2 regions of the Paenibacillus sp. FSL H8-0122 genome follow, and region 2 is predicted to be linked to the other one. Evidence: riboswitches for the same ligand, from Rfam matches in the RefSeq annotation. Region 2 holds a riboswitch; the other holds the start of a gene.

The links. Region 2 has a riboswitch for thiamine pyrophosphate ahead of thiC (phosphomethylpyrimidine synthase ThiC). Riboswitches for the same ligand answer to the same signal wherever they lie in the genome.
Region 1: another riboswitch for thiamine pyrophosphate. It lies ahead of NSS64_RS14590 (ABC transporter ATP-binding protein); the one in region 2 lies ahead of thiC (phosphomethylpyrimidine synthase ThiC).

What each region holds. Positions count from the first base shown of each region.
Region 1 covers NZ_JBBOTB010000001.1:3,322,606-3,330,526, forward strand. The annotation lists gene NSS64_RS14565 (amino acid ABC transporter ATP-binding protein) at 1-246, opposite strand, end outside; gene NSS64_RS14570 (amino acid ABC transporter permease) at 265-933, opposite strand; gene NSS64_RS14575 (amino acid ABC transporter substrate-binding protein) at 933-1,787, opposite strand; gene NSS64_RS14580 (DHA2 family efflux MFS transporter permease subunit) at 2,056-3,576, opposite strand; gene NSS64_RS14585 (TetR/AcrR family transcriptional regulator) at 3,727-4,383, shown strand; TPP riboswitch at 4,450-4,552, shown strand; gene NSS64_RS14590 (ABC transporter ATP-binding protein) at 4,683-5,453, shown strand; gene NSS64_RS14595 (ABC transporter permease) at 5,434-6,210, shown strand; gene NSS64_RS14600 (ABC transporter substrate-binding protein) at 6,207-7,286, shown strand; gene thiM (hydroxyethylthiazole kinase) at 7,305-7,921, shown strand, end outside.
Region 2 covers NZ_JBBOTB010000001.1:6,531,011-6,538,931, forward strand. The annotation lists gene NSS64_RS27820 (ROK family glucokinase) at 1-75, opposite strand, end outside; gene NSS64_RS27825 (DUF438 domain-containing protein) at 277-1,539, opposite strand; gene NSS64_RS27830 (DUF1858 domain-containing protein) at 1,554-1,781, opposite strand; gene thiC (phosphomethylpyrimidine synthase ThiC) at 1,950-3,644, opposite strand; TPP riboswitch at 3,796-3,902, opposite strand; gene trxB (thioredoxin-disulfide reductase) at 3,952-4,905, opposite strand; gene NSS64_RS27845 (tetratricopeptide repeat protein) at 4,952-6,400, opposite strand; gene NSS64_RS27850 (ribose-phosphate diphosphokinase) at 6,655-7,602, opposite strand; gene hisJ (histidinol-phosphatase HisJ) at 7,626-7,921, opposite strand, start outside.

The DNA of each region.
Region 1 (7,921 bases), 3.2 Mb from region 2:
GCGCAGGGACAGTACGGTACGCTGTGGAATTTTGGCACCCGGGGTGAAATCCAGCTTAATCGTGTTCAGTGTAAGACTGCCCTTGTCGGGGGTCTCCAGCAGGTTGAAGCAGCGCAGCAGCGTGGTTTTGCCGGAGCCGGAAGGTCCGATAATGACCATGACCTGGCCGTGTTCAACGGCGAGATCCACACCTTTCAGCACCGCAAGCGGCCCGAAGGACTTATGTAAATCGCGTATTTCAATCATGCGTGTGCCTCCTTCACCTTAACTGGCCGAATACCGGTCCAGCCGCTTCTCCAAGTAATTCTGCAGCGCCGACAATACGGAGCAGAACAGCAGATAGAACAACGCCGCTTCGCAATACAGCAGCAGGGGTTCATAGGATGTCGCCACAATCTGCTGGGCTTTTCTGAAGATCTCTACATAAGTAATACTGGCCGCAAGCGAAGTATCCTTAACCAGGCTAATAAAAGAATTCGATAACGGCGGAACCGACACGCGGGCAGCTTGAGGCAATATCACCCGGCGCAGAGCCTGCTTCCGGCTCATCCCCACAGAGAACGCGGCTTCCCACTGGCCCTTGTGGATAGACAGGATGGCAGCCCGGACAATCTCGGAGGAGTAGGCCCCGACACTGAGCGTGAACCCGATGACAGCGGCGATGAACGGATCAAGCACAATCCCGGCGGCGGGCAGTCCATAGAAAATAATAAACAGCTGCACCAGCAGCGGCGTTCCCCGGATCACCCAGACATAAAATCTGGCGATCAGCCTCGGAAGTCTCCAGGAGGACAGCCGGGCAAGCGCAGTAATCACCGCCAGCAGCAGCCCCAGAATAAAGGATACCACCGCAAGCGGAAGGGTAAAAGCCACCCCGGCTTTGAACAGGGGCAGCAATGAATCGAGAAATATTTGTATTTGGCGGTCATCCATCATTTCGATACGTCAGTGCCGAAGTACTTCTCGGAGATCTTAAGGTAGGTTCCGTCGCTCTTCATAGCGGTCAGCGCTTCGTTCACAGCCTGCACCAGCTCGTCATTCCCTTTCAGGAAGACTGCGGCACTATGCGAGCCTTCGGCAATCTCATCCACCTTCTTGATCTTGATATCCGGCTTCTGCTTCTTCAGGTCGAGGAAGGACAATCCGTCATTCACGGTAGCATCGATCCGGCCGGAGGTCAGCAGATCAATCGCCTGGTTGAAGCCTTCGGTGGATACGATCTCGGCACCGTTGTCTGTGGCGATTTTGCCGAGGTTGCTGGTCAGGGACTGGCCGGCTTTTTTACCCTTGAGATCAGCGAACGTCTTAATATCCTGATTGTCCTCCGGCACGATCAGCACCGCCTTGGAAACAATATACGGATCGGAGAAATCATATTTCACTTTACGTTCATCAGTGATAGAGACTTCATTGAAGATCACATCGAAGCGCTTCGCATCCATCCCGGCAAAAATCCCGTCCCATTGCGTCTCAATGAACTCCGGCTTCACACCTAAACGCTTGGTCACTTCCTCAGCAATCTCAACATCGAAACCTGTCAGCTTGCCGTCCGCATCATGGAAGGTGAATGGTGCGTAGGTTCCTTCAGTTCCGATGCGCAGCTTGCCGCTGGCTTTGACGGCCTCCAGGCTGTTCTGCTCCCCGGAAGCTGTACCCTCTGTAGCCGCTGCTGTGGGTTCATTCCCGGTATTGCCGCCCGTTGCTGTCTTGTCCGTATTGTTGTTTCCGCAAGCCGCAGCCGTGACCATGGTCAGGAGCAGCATAATAGTCAGACTTAGTTTTTTCATTCGATGAATCCCCTCTCATATCTTCTCTTTAGATACCGTAATTACCGGCAAAAAGAATAGTAACACTGAGGCGTTACCTGCGTCAATGATTTTTTCCGATTATATCCATCGGATTTGTATAGTATTGATTTTCCATAGCTTAGCTTGCCCCAATTTCGGCTCCTGCATCAGCATATCCAGATAAGAAATCAACAAAAAAGCGACCCTCCTGCAAAAGGAGAACCGCTGCTCTATGGATATTACAAGCTCTGCTTCTATATGGGCATTACTATACGTGCATGATTTCCGGTGCCCCCTTGTCCTTAGAACGCTCAGTTCCGGAATGGCGGCCCCGTCGCAGCAGCAGTCCAAGGACCGCACCGCCAAGCGCGACAAACATCATAATGTGGAACGTATCCGCGAAGCCCTGCGACAACACGGTCTGCTTGGCCAGCAGGAGTGCTTCCTGTGAAGCGCCTGCGGTGCTTTTACCGGCAGCCGCCGCCGCTTCCTGCATCTCTATGCCGCGCGCCGTTGTTCTTGCCGTCAGAATCGTAACCAGAGTCGAGACGGCCAGCGAGGTAATCACCTGCTGCATCGAGTTCGTCAGCGAGGTTACCCGGTTCACCAGATGGCTTGGCGCCTTGTTGAGCAGATGCGTGTTCATCGGCATCATCATCAGTCCCATTCCGGCCCCGCACATGATCAGCGGAAGGATCAGGTCTCGGCTCTGCGTGGTGAGATCCACATGCGAATACTGGAATAACGCGCCGGAGACCAGACTGAGACCGCAGACCACGAGCCAGCGCACACCGATCCGGTCGAACAGTATCCCGGCAATCGGCATCATCAGCCCGGAAGCGATCGCTTGCGGCAGCAGCGTCAGGCCGGTATCAAATGCGCCGAAGCCGCGGGCCTGCTGCAGAAATTGCGGCAGCAGGAATAACGCGCCGTATAAGCCGAACTGGGCAATCCACTGCACGATGATTCCTGTCGTGAAATCTACGGATTTCAGAATCCGCAGCTCCAGCAGCGGTGTCTTGGAGCGCAGCTCGGCGATGACAAAAGCGATCAGTGCCACAGCGCCCAGCAGCAGCCCGATCAGCGTCTTATCAGAGGTCCAGCTCTGCGCGCCCTGGCTGACCCCGTAGGTTAGCGAAGCAAAGGCCAGCGGTCCAAGAACCATACCTAGCTTATCCATGCCGGGCACGCTGTTCTTCGCCGCACTCGGCAGCTTGCGCAGTCCGATCAGCACAGCGATGATGCCAATCGGAATATTAATAAGGAAGATCCAGCGCCAGGAATGGTATTCAACCAGCCAGCCCGACAATACCGGACCAATAGCCGGAGCGAACAGAACGGGAATGCCCATAATGCCCATGACTACGCCGACCTTACTTTTGGGAGCCAGTCTGTATACATAGGCCATTCCGACAGGGAGCACACAGCCGCCACCCAGTCCCTGAATAACCCGGAAAACAATCAGCCACTCGGCGCTGCTTGGTGTAGCGCACAGAATCGAGCCTATCGTGAACACAACTACCGCCGTCAGGAAGACCGTCTTGGCCCCGAACCGGTCAGACAGCCAGCCGGACAGCGGAATAACGGAAGCCTGGGCCAGCATATATCCGGTAACTACCCACTGCAGCGTATGCAGATCCGTCTTGAAATCCACCACCAGCCTGGACAAGGCTACGTTCATCGCCGTACTGTCCAGCACAACCATAAATACTCCTGCAATAATAGCCAGCAGCGGAACCAGAATGCCGGACAGCCGGAAATCGGCTTCCTGCTTCAAGGTCTGATCCATGTCTCTTCTCCTCCTGAGCTGTCCGCGTTCTAGATTGACCTGCGGGCAGATTGTTCTATATAATGAGTGAACGGACAACTGTCCGTAAGCGCAATTCATAGTCTACGGACAATTGTCCGTTGTGTCAATTCTTTTCTGAAAGGGGTTCTCATGAAAAAGCCAGACACCGATGCTGCACAGCTCCCGCGCTCAGCTCCGCAAGCCATAGAATCCGCCCCGCCCGAGTCCGCCGATCCTTATGTACAGCGGATTCTTGAAGCTGCCCGCCAGTTGTTCACCGAGAGCGGTCTTGAGGCGGTCAGCATGTACAGCATTGCCAAGCGGGCAGGCATAGGACAAGGCTCCCTGTACCGCCGTTTCACGGACAAGGGTGAGATTTGTTCTGCACTGCTGAAGGGCAGCGCAGATCAATTCCTGTCCGGACTGGAGCAGCAGGTCGCAGCTAGTGCCGGTGAAGCTCCGGCTCTCGCTCAGCTGCAGAGCAGCATTGAGCAGATTGCCGATTTCATTGAGCAGTATGCCGAGCTGCTGAATATGATCAAAGCCGAGTTCACCGGCAAGAAGCAGCTGACCCAGTTTGAGCATCCTTTTTTTCAGCGGCTGGGGGTGATGATGACAGAGCTGCTTCAACGCGCTGCGGCGGGCGGTGAGCTGATTGACATTGATCCGGCCTTTGCGGCCACAGCCTTAATCTCTGTCCTCAGCCCCGATCTGTACCTGTATGAGCAGAAGCGGCACCATTCCTCCAAGCTGGACATCTCCCGGGGCATCGTCACCTTGTTTGTGACCGGTCTGGCGAAGCGCTGACCGCCTGATCTTTACAAGACAGGAATTTGTGGTATATTAAGTAGCAATTACGAATTCAATAGCAACATTATTCACTAGGGGAGTCGGCCGACTGAGACGGAGCTTAAGCTCCGGACCCTTTGAACCTGATCTGGATCATACCAGCGGAGGGAAGTGGAGCAGAATGTATCAGTGGTTCCCGTCACAGGGCCGCAGCTGACTGTACCTTCCGCCCCATTCATTCCTCCGGGAATGAATGGGGCTTTTTTGTGCTCACCGCAGTATCTATATCAATCCGGGGAGGCTTCGTACATAGTCTTATGATCAACATTAGCAATCTATCCTATGCTTTCGGGACGGGCTCGTCCCGTACCCCAGTCTTCTCAGGGCTATCCATGAATGTGCAGCGCGGCGAATTCATTTCTGTCGTAGGCGGAAGCGGATGCGGCAAAAGCACCTTGTTCAAAATCATCGCCGGCCTGCTGGAGCCGGACAAAGGCAGGATTACGCTGAACGGAGCCGAGTCCGCTGCAGCAGCGAAGAGGCTGGGCAGTGTGGCCTACATGCCGCAGCAGGATCTCCTCCTGCCTTGGCGCACCGTGCTGGACAATTGTCTGCTGCCTTGGGAACTCAAGCGCAGCCGTCCCAAAGCGGCCGCCGTAGCCGAGATCCGTACCCTGCTGCAACGCTTCGGCCTTGAGGGAACCGAAGGGGCTTATCCCCAGGAGCTGTCCGGCGGGATGCGCCAGCGCGTGGCGGTCCTCCGCACCGTGGCGGCGGGGAATGATCTGCTGCTGCTCGATGAGCCGTTCGGGGCGCTTGATGCCATTACCAAGCGTTCATTGCAGCGCTGGCTGTTGGAGTTATGGGCAGAGCTGGACAAGACGGTGCTGTTCATCACCCATGATCTGGAGGAGGCTCTGCTGCTCAGTGACAGAATCTATCTAATGACGGGCAGTGGCGGCAGCGGGATGCAGGAATTCCCAGCCGGTCTCCCCCGCCCGCGTCATCACAGTCTGAACTATGAGCCGCAGTTCGCCGCCCTGCGCCAGGAATTGGAGCTGAAGCTATATGAGAACCGCCGCTCCTAGAAGATTGCTCCAGCATTACGGTCCGGCTGCCCTGCTCGCCCTGCTGACGCTTGCAGTCTGGGAGACTGTAGCCCGGCTGGGCCTGGTTCCTCCCTTCATCCTTCCGGCTCCGTCTGCGGTGTGGATGGCATTGATGGAAGAGCGCCATCTATTGTTCGGGGTACATCTGCCCGCCACACTGCTTGAAGTGCTCACAGGCTTCGCACTATCCGTGGTCTGCGGCAGCCTGCTGGGAATCGCCATGCATCTGTTCCGTCCGCTGGCCAAGGCGCTGTACCCGCTGCTGATTATCAGCCAGACGGTTCCGCTGATCGCCCTCTCTCCCCTGTTCATCATGTGGTTCGGCTACACCCTGTGGAGCAAGGTCGCCGTTGTCTTCCTGACCGCCTTCTTCCCGGTGGTCATCGGCACCTATGACGGGTTGTCCAAGAACACGGACGCTTACCGGGAGCTGCTGCTGACATATGGCGCGAACCGCTGGCAGATTCTCGGGAAGGTGGGCGTTCCGCTGGCTTTACCCTCTTTTTTCTCCGGACTGAAGCTGTCGGCTGTGTACTGTGTGATCGGTGCAACCATCGGTGAATGGCTTGGGGGCAGCCAGGGGCTGGGCTATTTCAGCCGCAGAATGGCCGGGAATCTGCAGAGCGCCAAGATGTTCGCCGCTGTTGTCTTATTATCCCTGCTCGGTATCCTGCTGTTTCTGGCAGTCGCCGCGCTGGAGAAGATTATTCTGAAGAAAAGAGGACGTTATTCATGACTACTATCCGCTATACCCGTTATCTGCACCATGCGATTTCAAGGCCAGCCATGCTGCTGTCTGCTCTGCTGCTCTGTATGCTGCCTGTCCTGGCAGGCTGCGCCAATACGAACAGTCCGGCGGCCTCTGGCCCCCCAGCTGCTGCACCCTCTACCTCTGAGGCCAGGGCTAAAGGCGGGGCCCATAAGCTGACGATTATGCTCGACTGGTATCCCAATGCTGTTCACTCTTTTTTGTATGCGGCAGAGGCTGAAGGCTATTTCGCTGAGGAAGGTCTGGAGGTTGAGATTCAGATGCCGGCCGATACCAATGATGCGCTGAAGCTTGTTGCTGCGGGGAAGGTGGATCTGGCACTCAGTTATCAGCCCCAGGTGCTGATGGCACGGGGTGAGCAGATTCCAGTCAAGTCGATTGCCGCGCTGGTGCGTCATCCGCTGAATCATCTCATGGTAGCCGCAGACAGCGGCATTACCCGCCCCGGAGAGCTGTCCGGCAAGCAAGCCGGATATTCCTCCGTCCCGTTGTATGAAGCCATGCTGAACACGATGGTCAAAAGCGACGGCGGGGACCCTTCCTCCCTCAAGCTGGTGGATGTCGGCTATGAGCTGATCCCTGCTCTCTCCACCGGACGGGTGGATGGCATTATGGGCGGGTTCATCAACCATGAGCAGCTGATTCTGGAGCAGGAAGGCCATCCGGTCCGCTCCTTCAATCCCGTGGATTACGGGGTCCCGGATTATTATGAGCTGGTGCTGGTCGCCAGTGAGCAGGGACTGCAGGATTCACAGGGCTTTTATCAGAAATTCGTGGATGCCATCAGAAAAGGCCAGCAGTATACTGCCGGTCACCCGGATGAAGCGCTGAAGCTGCTGCTTGCCCATCAGGAGGATACCGCACCGCTGGATGAAGCCATTGAACAGCGCAGTCTGGAGATCCTGCTGCCGCTGATGGATGCCGGTTCCCAGCCCTTCGGCTATCAGGACAGTGCTTCATGGGAGAAGGTGAACCAGTGGCTGAGCGAGAACGGTCTGCTGGATGCAGAAGTGGATGTTAAGAATGCTTTTATTAATTTTTAAAATATACCTACAGGAGGAATTCATATGTCTTATCTGTCCAAAGTACGCCAAGCGAACCCGCTGGTGCATAATATCACGAATATCGTAGTCGCTAACTTCACAGCGAACGGGCTGCTGGCTCTGGGAGCCTCGCCGTTCATGGCCGATGCCATCGAAGAAGTAGCAGATGTCGCCGCCATGTCCGGGGCAGTGGTGCTGAACATTGGCACGTTGAATGAATCCGCCATCGCTTCCATGATCGAGGCAGGGAAGGCTGCGAACCGCCACCAGGTGCCGCTCGTGCTTGATCCCGTTGGAGCTGGAGCTACCGCCTACCGCACGGACGTTACGGCGGGGCTGCTCCGTGAGCTTCAGCTTACTGCCCTGCGCGGCAATGTGGCCGAGGTTGCCAATGTGGCCGGGGAGAGCTGGGCCAGCAAAGGCGTGGATGCCGGAGCAGGCGAAGGCGATGTAGTCGCTCTGGCCAATAAGGCGGCGCAGAAGCTGAACTGTGTCGTGATTATCACCGGCAAGGAAGACATCATCACAGACGGCAAGCGCACTTATATCGCCAGCAACGGGCACTCCATCCTGACCCGGGTGACCGGAACCGGCTGCCTGCTCAGTGCTGTGGTGGGTGCATTTCTTGCCGTAAG
Region 2 (7,921 bases):
TCCCTCGGCATTACAGATTCCAACCTTAATCGTGGTACCACCTAAATCCACGCCAACGTAGATATGTTCAGACATGTTACAAGCCACCTTTTTCTATGCTAAAATAGTTAATCCTACGTACCCACTATAATAGAAGCCTCCCCTGCGGTCAAGGAAAGGCGATACACCCGGGGCAATGGGCTTCAGTTCTTATTTGTTAACAAAAAGACTTTCTCACCAGGCAGGCAAGAAAGTCCGTTCATTCTCTTCTATTGTAGGGTGCCAGATGCCTTAATGCTATTCGGACAAAATTCGCTTCTGGCCCTCCAGGGCACGGATCGGTGCAATATTCTGGGTGAATTCCAGCGTCCCCATATAACGGCCGTCTGCATCCCGTACAGCGAAATAACGGATATAGATGAATTTATCCTTGATGTTAATCCAGAAATCCTCGGCATCCTTCACTCCCGCCTTGAAATCAGCGAGCAGCTTCTCGACAACATGCACGCTTTGCGGCGGATGGCAGTTCTGTACGGTGCGGCCGATAACGGCCTTCGTCCGGGCGAAGATCCTTTCCTTGCCATGCGAGAAGTAGCGGACAACATCGTTCTCATCGATAAAGGTGAGGTCCACCGGCAGATGATTCATCAGCGTCTCGAGCTGGTGGAGCGACAGCAGTCCGGTCTCGAACCGGATGAAGCCCTGCGGGGACAGGCCTTCCCCTTCTTCCGCCGGAACATCAGCACCCTCAGGCTCCGCTGCACGTTCCGGTATCCATTCCTGGTCGGGCGCAGTCAGGCAGAAGCCGATTTCATCGCTTTCGCGGGCGATCCGGACCCACTCATCCTCAGTCAGCTTATCCAGCGCCATCGGGAGCAGAATATTCTCTTCCTTGAAGATCATCTCATTGACTTCCTTAATGATCTCCTCCAGTGCGGCTGTAATCTGCCCGCTGTCCCCGTTATAGGCGCTAAGCGCCTTCTTGGCTTCCTTGATCATATTGCGGATTCCGTCATCCACTCCCCACATTACCTTCGTAGGACCGTATATGCCGTACTTCTCCAGGTAAGGGAACAGCAGATTCTCCTTACGGCTGTAGTGCTTGTCGAGATCCAGCAGCAGACTAAGGTCCTCCAGCAGCTTGAAAATAATCTCCTCGCTGGCGTTCTTCTTGAACTTATCTGCATGCAGCTCCAGCCGGAAGTTGACCAGACGCTCGATCTCGCGGTTCTCCAGCTTGAACGTATGCACGGGATGACCGGGCTGCTCCTCGGGCTTAGAAGAACGGTGAATCTGTTCAATCGAGCCTTTGAAAATCGCCGTATGCACAGAGCAGAGGCGCTGTACTTCCTCTACCGGAATGCCTTCCTCGGTCATCAGGGAGTGCTCCATGGCGGAGATTTCCTCCACCGTAACATCGCCTACCGCCTCTTCAAATCGCGCCTTGACCTCCTCCACGCTTTTGCCCGCATGCAGCTCCTTGATGATCTCTCTCAGCATAGCCTGGCGGCGTGTCTGTTCCGGCACATCGACCTCGCGGTTATTAATCAGTTCGCTCATCGCAATCTCTCCTTCTATTCTATAATCTCGAAACCATGCTGCCAAAAGGCCAGCCGAACGGTTTCCAGCTCTATTTTCTTTAACTTCATTCCTTTAGACAGGGTCATGAACCGTCCTGCGGTCTGCAGCATTCCAGGCTTCGCAATATCACGGAATCCCAGCTCCACCATGATCTCCACCACTTCCGGGTGCCTGGTTACCAGCTCAAAGACCGATTCATCCAGCTTCAACGCTTTGCTCATCCTTTTGCACACCTCACTAATGAGAACTCTTCTCAAGCAACAGCTTAGCATAGGTCACAGAGGTGAATTGTGATTGTAATCACTAACTATAAAAAGACTATCCCCGCAAGCCTTTCAGCTTGGGAGATAGCCTAAGAATGTTGCGATTCCGCTATATTAGCAGCTAAATTACAGTGATTTGCTCCATCTATGAGAATTACGGATATCATGCGAAATCCGCATGCTGCAGAATTTAGGACCGCACATCGAGCAGAAATGCGCCTGCTTTGCCCCCTCTGCCGGAAGGGTCTCGTCATGATACGCGAGCGCCCGTTCCGGGTCGAGGGAGAGATGGAACTGGTCGCGCCAGCGGAACTCGAACCGCGCCTTGGACAGCGCATCATCCCGGTCCTGCGCCCCCGGATGTCCCTTGGCGAGGTCTGCGGCATGTGCAGCGATTTTATAGGTAATGACGCCTTCGCGCACATCATTCTTGTCAGGCAGGCCTAAATGCTCCTTAGGTGTAACGTAACACAGCATCGCCGTCCCGAGCCCCCCGATTATCGCTGCCCCGATGGCCGAAGTGATGTGATCATAGCCGGGTGCAATATCCGTAGTCAGCGGGCCGAGGGTATAGAAAGGGGCTTCGTGGCAGATCTCAAGCTGCTTGTCCATATTCTCCTTAATCTTGTGCAGCGGCACATGGCCCGGACCTTCGACCATGACCTGAACATCGTGCTTCCAGGCTAGTAGCGTCAGTTCTCCCAGTGTCTCCAGCTCGGCGAACTGAGCTTCATCATTGGCATCGGCGATAGAGCCGGGACGCAGGCCATCCCCCAGCGAGAAGGCCACATCATACGTCTTCATAATCTCACATATATCCTCGAAGTGTGTGTACAGGAAGTTCTCCTGCTGATGAGCCAGGCACCAGGCGGCCATAATCGATCCGCCCCGGGATACGATGCCGGTCATTCTCCGGGCAGTCAGCGGAATATAGCGCCGCAGTACCCCGGCATGAATGGTGAAGTAATCCACTCCCTGCTCCGCCTGCTCAATCAGCGTGTCACGGTAGAGCTCCCAGGTTAAGTCCTCGGCTATGCCGTTCACCTTCTCCAGCGCCTGGTATAAGGGCACTGTCCCGACCGGCACAGGAGAATTGCGGATTATCCACTCCCGGGTGGTATGGATCTTAGAGCCGGTGGAGAGATCCATGATGGTATCTGCCCCCCAGCGGGTTGCCCACCGCATCTTCTCCACCTCTTCTTCAATAGAAGAAGTGACCGCAGAATTTCCGATGTTCGCATTGATCTTCACGAGGAAGTTACGGCCGATAATCATCGGCTCACTCTCCGGGTGATTGATATTGGCCGGAATGATGGCGCGGCCTGCGGCCACCTCATCCCTTACGAACTCCGGCCGGATATTCTCACGGATCGCAATATACTCCATTTCCGGTGTTATGATCCCTTGCCTTGCATAATACAGCTGGGTCACATTGCCGCCTGCATAGGCCCGCCGGGGATTCCTGCACAGTCCTGGATGAGCTTCTGCGGCAGCCCCTTCTCTGCGGATTCCGTTATCCTCCGGCCGGACGGCTCTTCCGGTGTATTCCTCCGAATCGCCGCGTTCCTCAATCCAGCATGAACGGTGCGGCGGCAGTCCCCTCCGAATGTCCGTCTCCTCCGCGGCATCCGTGTACATACCGCTTGTGTCATAGACCCGCAGCGGAGCATTGTCCTCTTCCCCGGCAACGCCTTCGGTTCTGCTGAGGCTGATCTCCCGCATCGGAACCCGGATATCCGGGCGTGAGCCCTCCACATACACTTTACGGCTCGCGGGGAATCCGGAAAGATTCACCTCTTCGTTCTTGAGCATTCCTGTCATTTCAATCTCCTCCTCTTCGCTCTGTACACTCATCAGATAAGAGGTCACGCAGCAGATTGAGCTGAAGAATCTATAGATTCCTGCAAGTCAAAAAGCCGCTCCACCTGGAGCGGCTTTATTAAAGGAACAGCCAAATAAGACTGTATTCAAAAAAGGTCCGACTCCACTTTCCTACGCTGGTATGATCCAGATCAGGTTCAAGGGTCCGGAAATTCAATTTTCCCGTCTCAGCCTATTCAGGCTCCCCTAGTGGGTATCTTATCTAATTAAATGCATTCTACCAGTTTGGGTAATTGTTGTAAACCCGTTATTTGTCCAGCGATTCGCTCCAGTCGTGCACCATCGTGCCTTCCAGGAACTTCTCAGCATCCATGGCGGCCATACAGCCGGTCCCTGCTGCCGATATCGCTTGACGGTAACGCGTATCCTGCACATCGCCGCAGGCGAATACGCCTGGGATGTTGGTCTCGGTGGTACCCGGGTTCACCACGATATAGCCATTAGCATCCGTGTTGATTTGCCCGCCCAAGAAGGCTGTGTTCGGTGTGTGTCCAATCGCTACGAACACGCCGTCTGCTTCTACCAGCTCTGTCAGACCTGTCTCATTATTAAGCACCGTAAGGCCCTTCACTCCGGTCTCTCCTACCGTTACTTCAACCGGTGTGCGGTTCAAGGCCCAGGTTACCTTACTGTTGTCACGCGCCCGGTCCTGCATGATCTTCGAGGCCCGCAGCTCGGGACGGCGGTGAACCAGCGTTACGCTGGACGCAAAGCGGGTCAGGAAGCTGGCTTCCTCCATGGCGGAGTCTCCGCCGCCGACGACGACAATCTTTTTATTACGGAAAAAGAAGCCGTCACAGGTCGCACAGGTGCTGACCCCGCGTCCCACATTCTCCTGCTCGCCCGGGATGCCCAGATATCTTGCAGAGGCCCCGGTTGAAATAATAACTGATTCTGCTTCCAGTACACCCATCCCGTCCACGGTTACCTTGAACGGGCGCTGTGAGAAGTCCACCGACTCCACCCAGCCGTTCTTGAATTCAGCGCCGAAGCGTTCCGCCTGCTTGCGCATATTGTCCATCAGGTCCGGACCCAGAATCCCTTCAGGGAAGCCTGGAAAGTTCTCCACTTCTGTCGTCGTTGTCAGTTGTCCACCCGGCTGCAAGCCTTCAATGACCAGCGGGCTCAGGTTCGCACGCGCCAGATAAATCGCGGCAGTCAGCCCGGCCGGGCCTGTTCCGATTACAATCGTTTTGTACATTACATTGGCCTCCTTACAAGTAGGTGTTCTTACAACAGCAATTGCTTCAAATACGGGTAGTGGACGGCGATAAGCCGCCGGTTCCGGGCAGCATCCCCTTGGGTCCGGGAGCAGCCGCAGGCTCCTGCTCTTCGCCGGGCGAGCCGCCGGCTTCATTCAGGTTCTCCCCGATCAGCCGCTGAAGGCTGAACAATGCCGCCTCCTGCAGGCGGTCCTCCTTCAGCGGCTCCTGCTCCAGAACTCCGCGCAGTACCTCGGACATCTCCTCGTCCTCAATCCAGCGGAGAGCCTCGGTCACCTGAAGCTTCGTAGCGGAATCGCCGTAGCGCAGCGCCCAGAAGAACGAGGCGCGCAGCAGCGGATTATTCCGCACTTCTTCAGTGAATCTGCCCGTATTGCCCTTCCACTGCTTCAGCTGCTCCTGGAAGGGCAGCTGATAGTTATAGCTGACTGCAGGCATAGGCTGTCCTTCTGCCCGGGCCTGCTGGAGCTGGGACAGGAAGAACGCCGGGACAGCGGAAGCAGGGTCCAGCTTGGCTGCCTGTCTCCAGCAGCGCAGTGCCTCATCATGTCTTCCGCTATTGCTTGCCGCCGCTGCACAGTAATGATACAGCCCGGCGTCTCCGGCGACCTCCTCGTCCTTCAGCAGACGGCGGAAATGGCTGTAAGCGGCAGCGTGCCGGCCCAGGATACCCATGGTTGTAGCCATTTTGAATACATGCTCCTGATGGAACGGCACCGTTGCTTCAAGCATACCCAGCAGTGTCGCAAGCTGTTCCTTATCTCCTGCATACTGCAGGAAGATGGCCATATTGCACAGAGCGTGCAGATTGCCGGGGTCTTGCTTCAGCACCTCATTCAGACATTCCTTCGCCTTGGCGAACCGGCCCATATAGAAATGAGCCAGTGCCAGATTATTATGCGCAGCCAAAAAATCCGGGGTGCCCGCAGTGATCTCCTCCAGCAGTTCTACAGCCTGAGGGAACTTACCCTCCTCCAGCAGACTCCGCGCCCGGTCATGCTCTACGACTCCCTCACGGCTGCGGATACGCACCAGCGGAGCAGGCCGGTTCAGCTCATATTGCAGCAGCTCCATCAGTTCTTCGGATTCGGTCATGAACTCGCCGTTAGCATCCTCTTCCAAGTAAGTGACCAGCGAACGCTCCGCCTCTTCAAAGCTTTCCATATTGGCGAAGTTATTAGCCATGTAGAAATGGCATTCCGTCATAGCGGGGTCGATCTTCTCCAGAACATGGATAAGAATCTCGTTAGATGCGGTATAATTGCCCATCTCAGATAATATACCCGCCATATTGCAATGATTCACCGGATTATCCGGCTCATATTCAACAGCTTTGCGAAAATTTCTTAATGCCTTATCATATTGAAAGCGGTCCAGCGACCGAACGGCTCTTTCAAAGAAAAAATTGGCATCCAGAGTGACCGGAATGACATTACTGTGCTCCGCGACATTCTCTGAAGTTCTCTCTATCATGGAAGCAAGGCACCTCCCTTGTTTCAGCTTCCCTAGCCTTACCTGTTCGTTTCCATTTATGGTCTCGGCTGTCTTCTTCACACAGTATACCACATGTGGCAACGAGATTCTCAAGTCTCAGGGAGAGAGCTGACGGGAGGGAAAAGCTCAAGTGGAAACGGCTTTGCCGTCCTTTCAGGGACGGCACCCGTTTCAGCGAGAAATAGAAGGATAGGTTATCTTGTGCCTCATTCACAATAAAAAAGACGCGGGAGTTAAATCCCCGCGTCTCTGAACAGCTTATCTATGGAACCGCCCTCGATGATAATACGCGTGGCCTCAGCCAGCATGGGAGCTACCGAGAGCACTGCGAATCTGCTGGAATGCTCGTCCGGCAGGGCAATCGAATCGGTAATGACAATCTCGTCGATATTGGGATGATCCATCCGCTCAAGCGCATCCCCGGAGAACAGTCCGTGCGTAGCACAGACGATGCTGTTCCGGGCGCCCCGCTCCTTCAGGCCCTCCACCACATTGACGATAGTCGTTCCGGTATCAATAAGATCCTCTATAATGATCGGCGTCCTGCCTTCCACATCACCAATGACATGCGTAATCACCGATTCATTATGCGCCGGACGCTTCTTGATCATGATGGCGAACGGCGAATCCAGCCGGCTGGCCAGCTTCTCCGCCATAGACGCGCGTCCCGCATCCGGGGAGACCACGACCAGATCGGTAAGCCCCTTCACCTTCAGATAACCGCTGATCAGATCAAGCGCAGTCAGATGATCCACCGGAATATTGAAGAATCCCTGTATGGCTGCAGCATGCAGATCAATCGTAATGACGCGCGTTGCGCCGGCGGTGGTCAGCACATCGGCGACCATTTTGGCCGAGATCGGCTCACGTGGTGCGGACTTACGCTCCTGCCGGGCGTACCCGTAATAGGGAACGATAATATTCACCGTTCTGGCCGATGCGCGCTTGGCGGCATCAATCATGACCAGCAGCTCTACAAACAGCTCGTTAATCGGATGAGCCAGGGATTGCACCAAAAATACGTCGCAGTTCCGGATGCTCTCTTCATAATGCACATAAATCTCGCCGCTTTTGAAACGGGTCAGCTTGATCTGGCCAAGCGGCGCACCAAGGCGCTCCGCAATATCAGCGGCAAGCTTCGGATTCGACGAACCGGAAAAAATCCGTAATTGATGATGCATAGTACCCTCCTGGGATTATAAATTTATATATTGAACGGAACGGATGTACGGCGGCGTCCTTCAAAGACGGCCAGTTCGCGGAAGCCGGTGCGCCAGAGCATGTCCCGGGCCTCAGTTAAGCCGTCTCCCAGCTTCATGGGATCATGCGCATCAGAGCCAACCGTGAGCGGAATGCCTAGCGCAAGCGCCTGGACAAGCACATGCTCTGCCGGAAACATCTCGGCGCACGGCTTGGTCAGCCCGGAAGCATTCAGCTCCATGGCGGTTCCGCTGCGGGCGATGACCTTCAGCGTATCCAGCTCAAGCGCTCTGGCCTCCG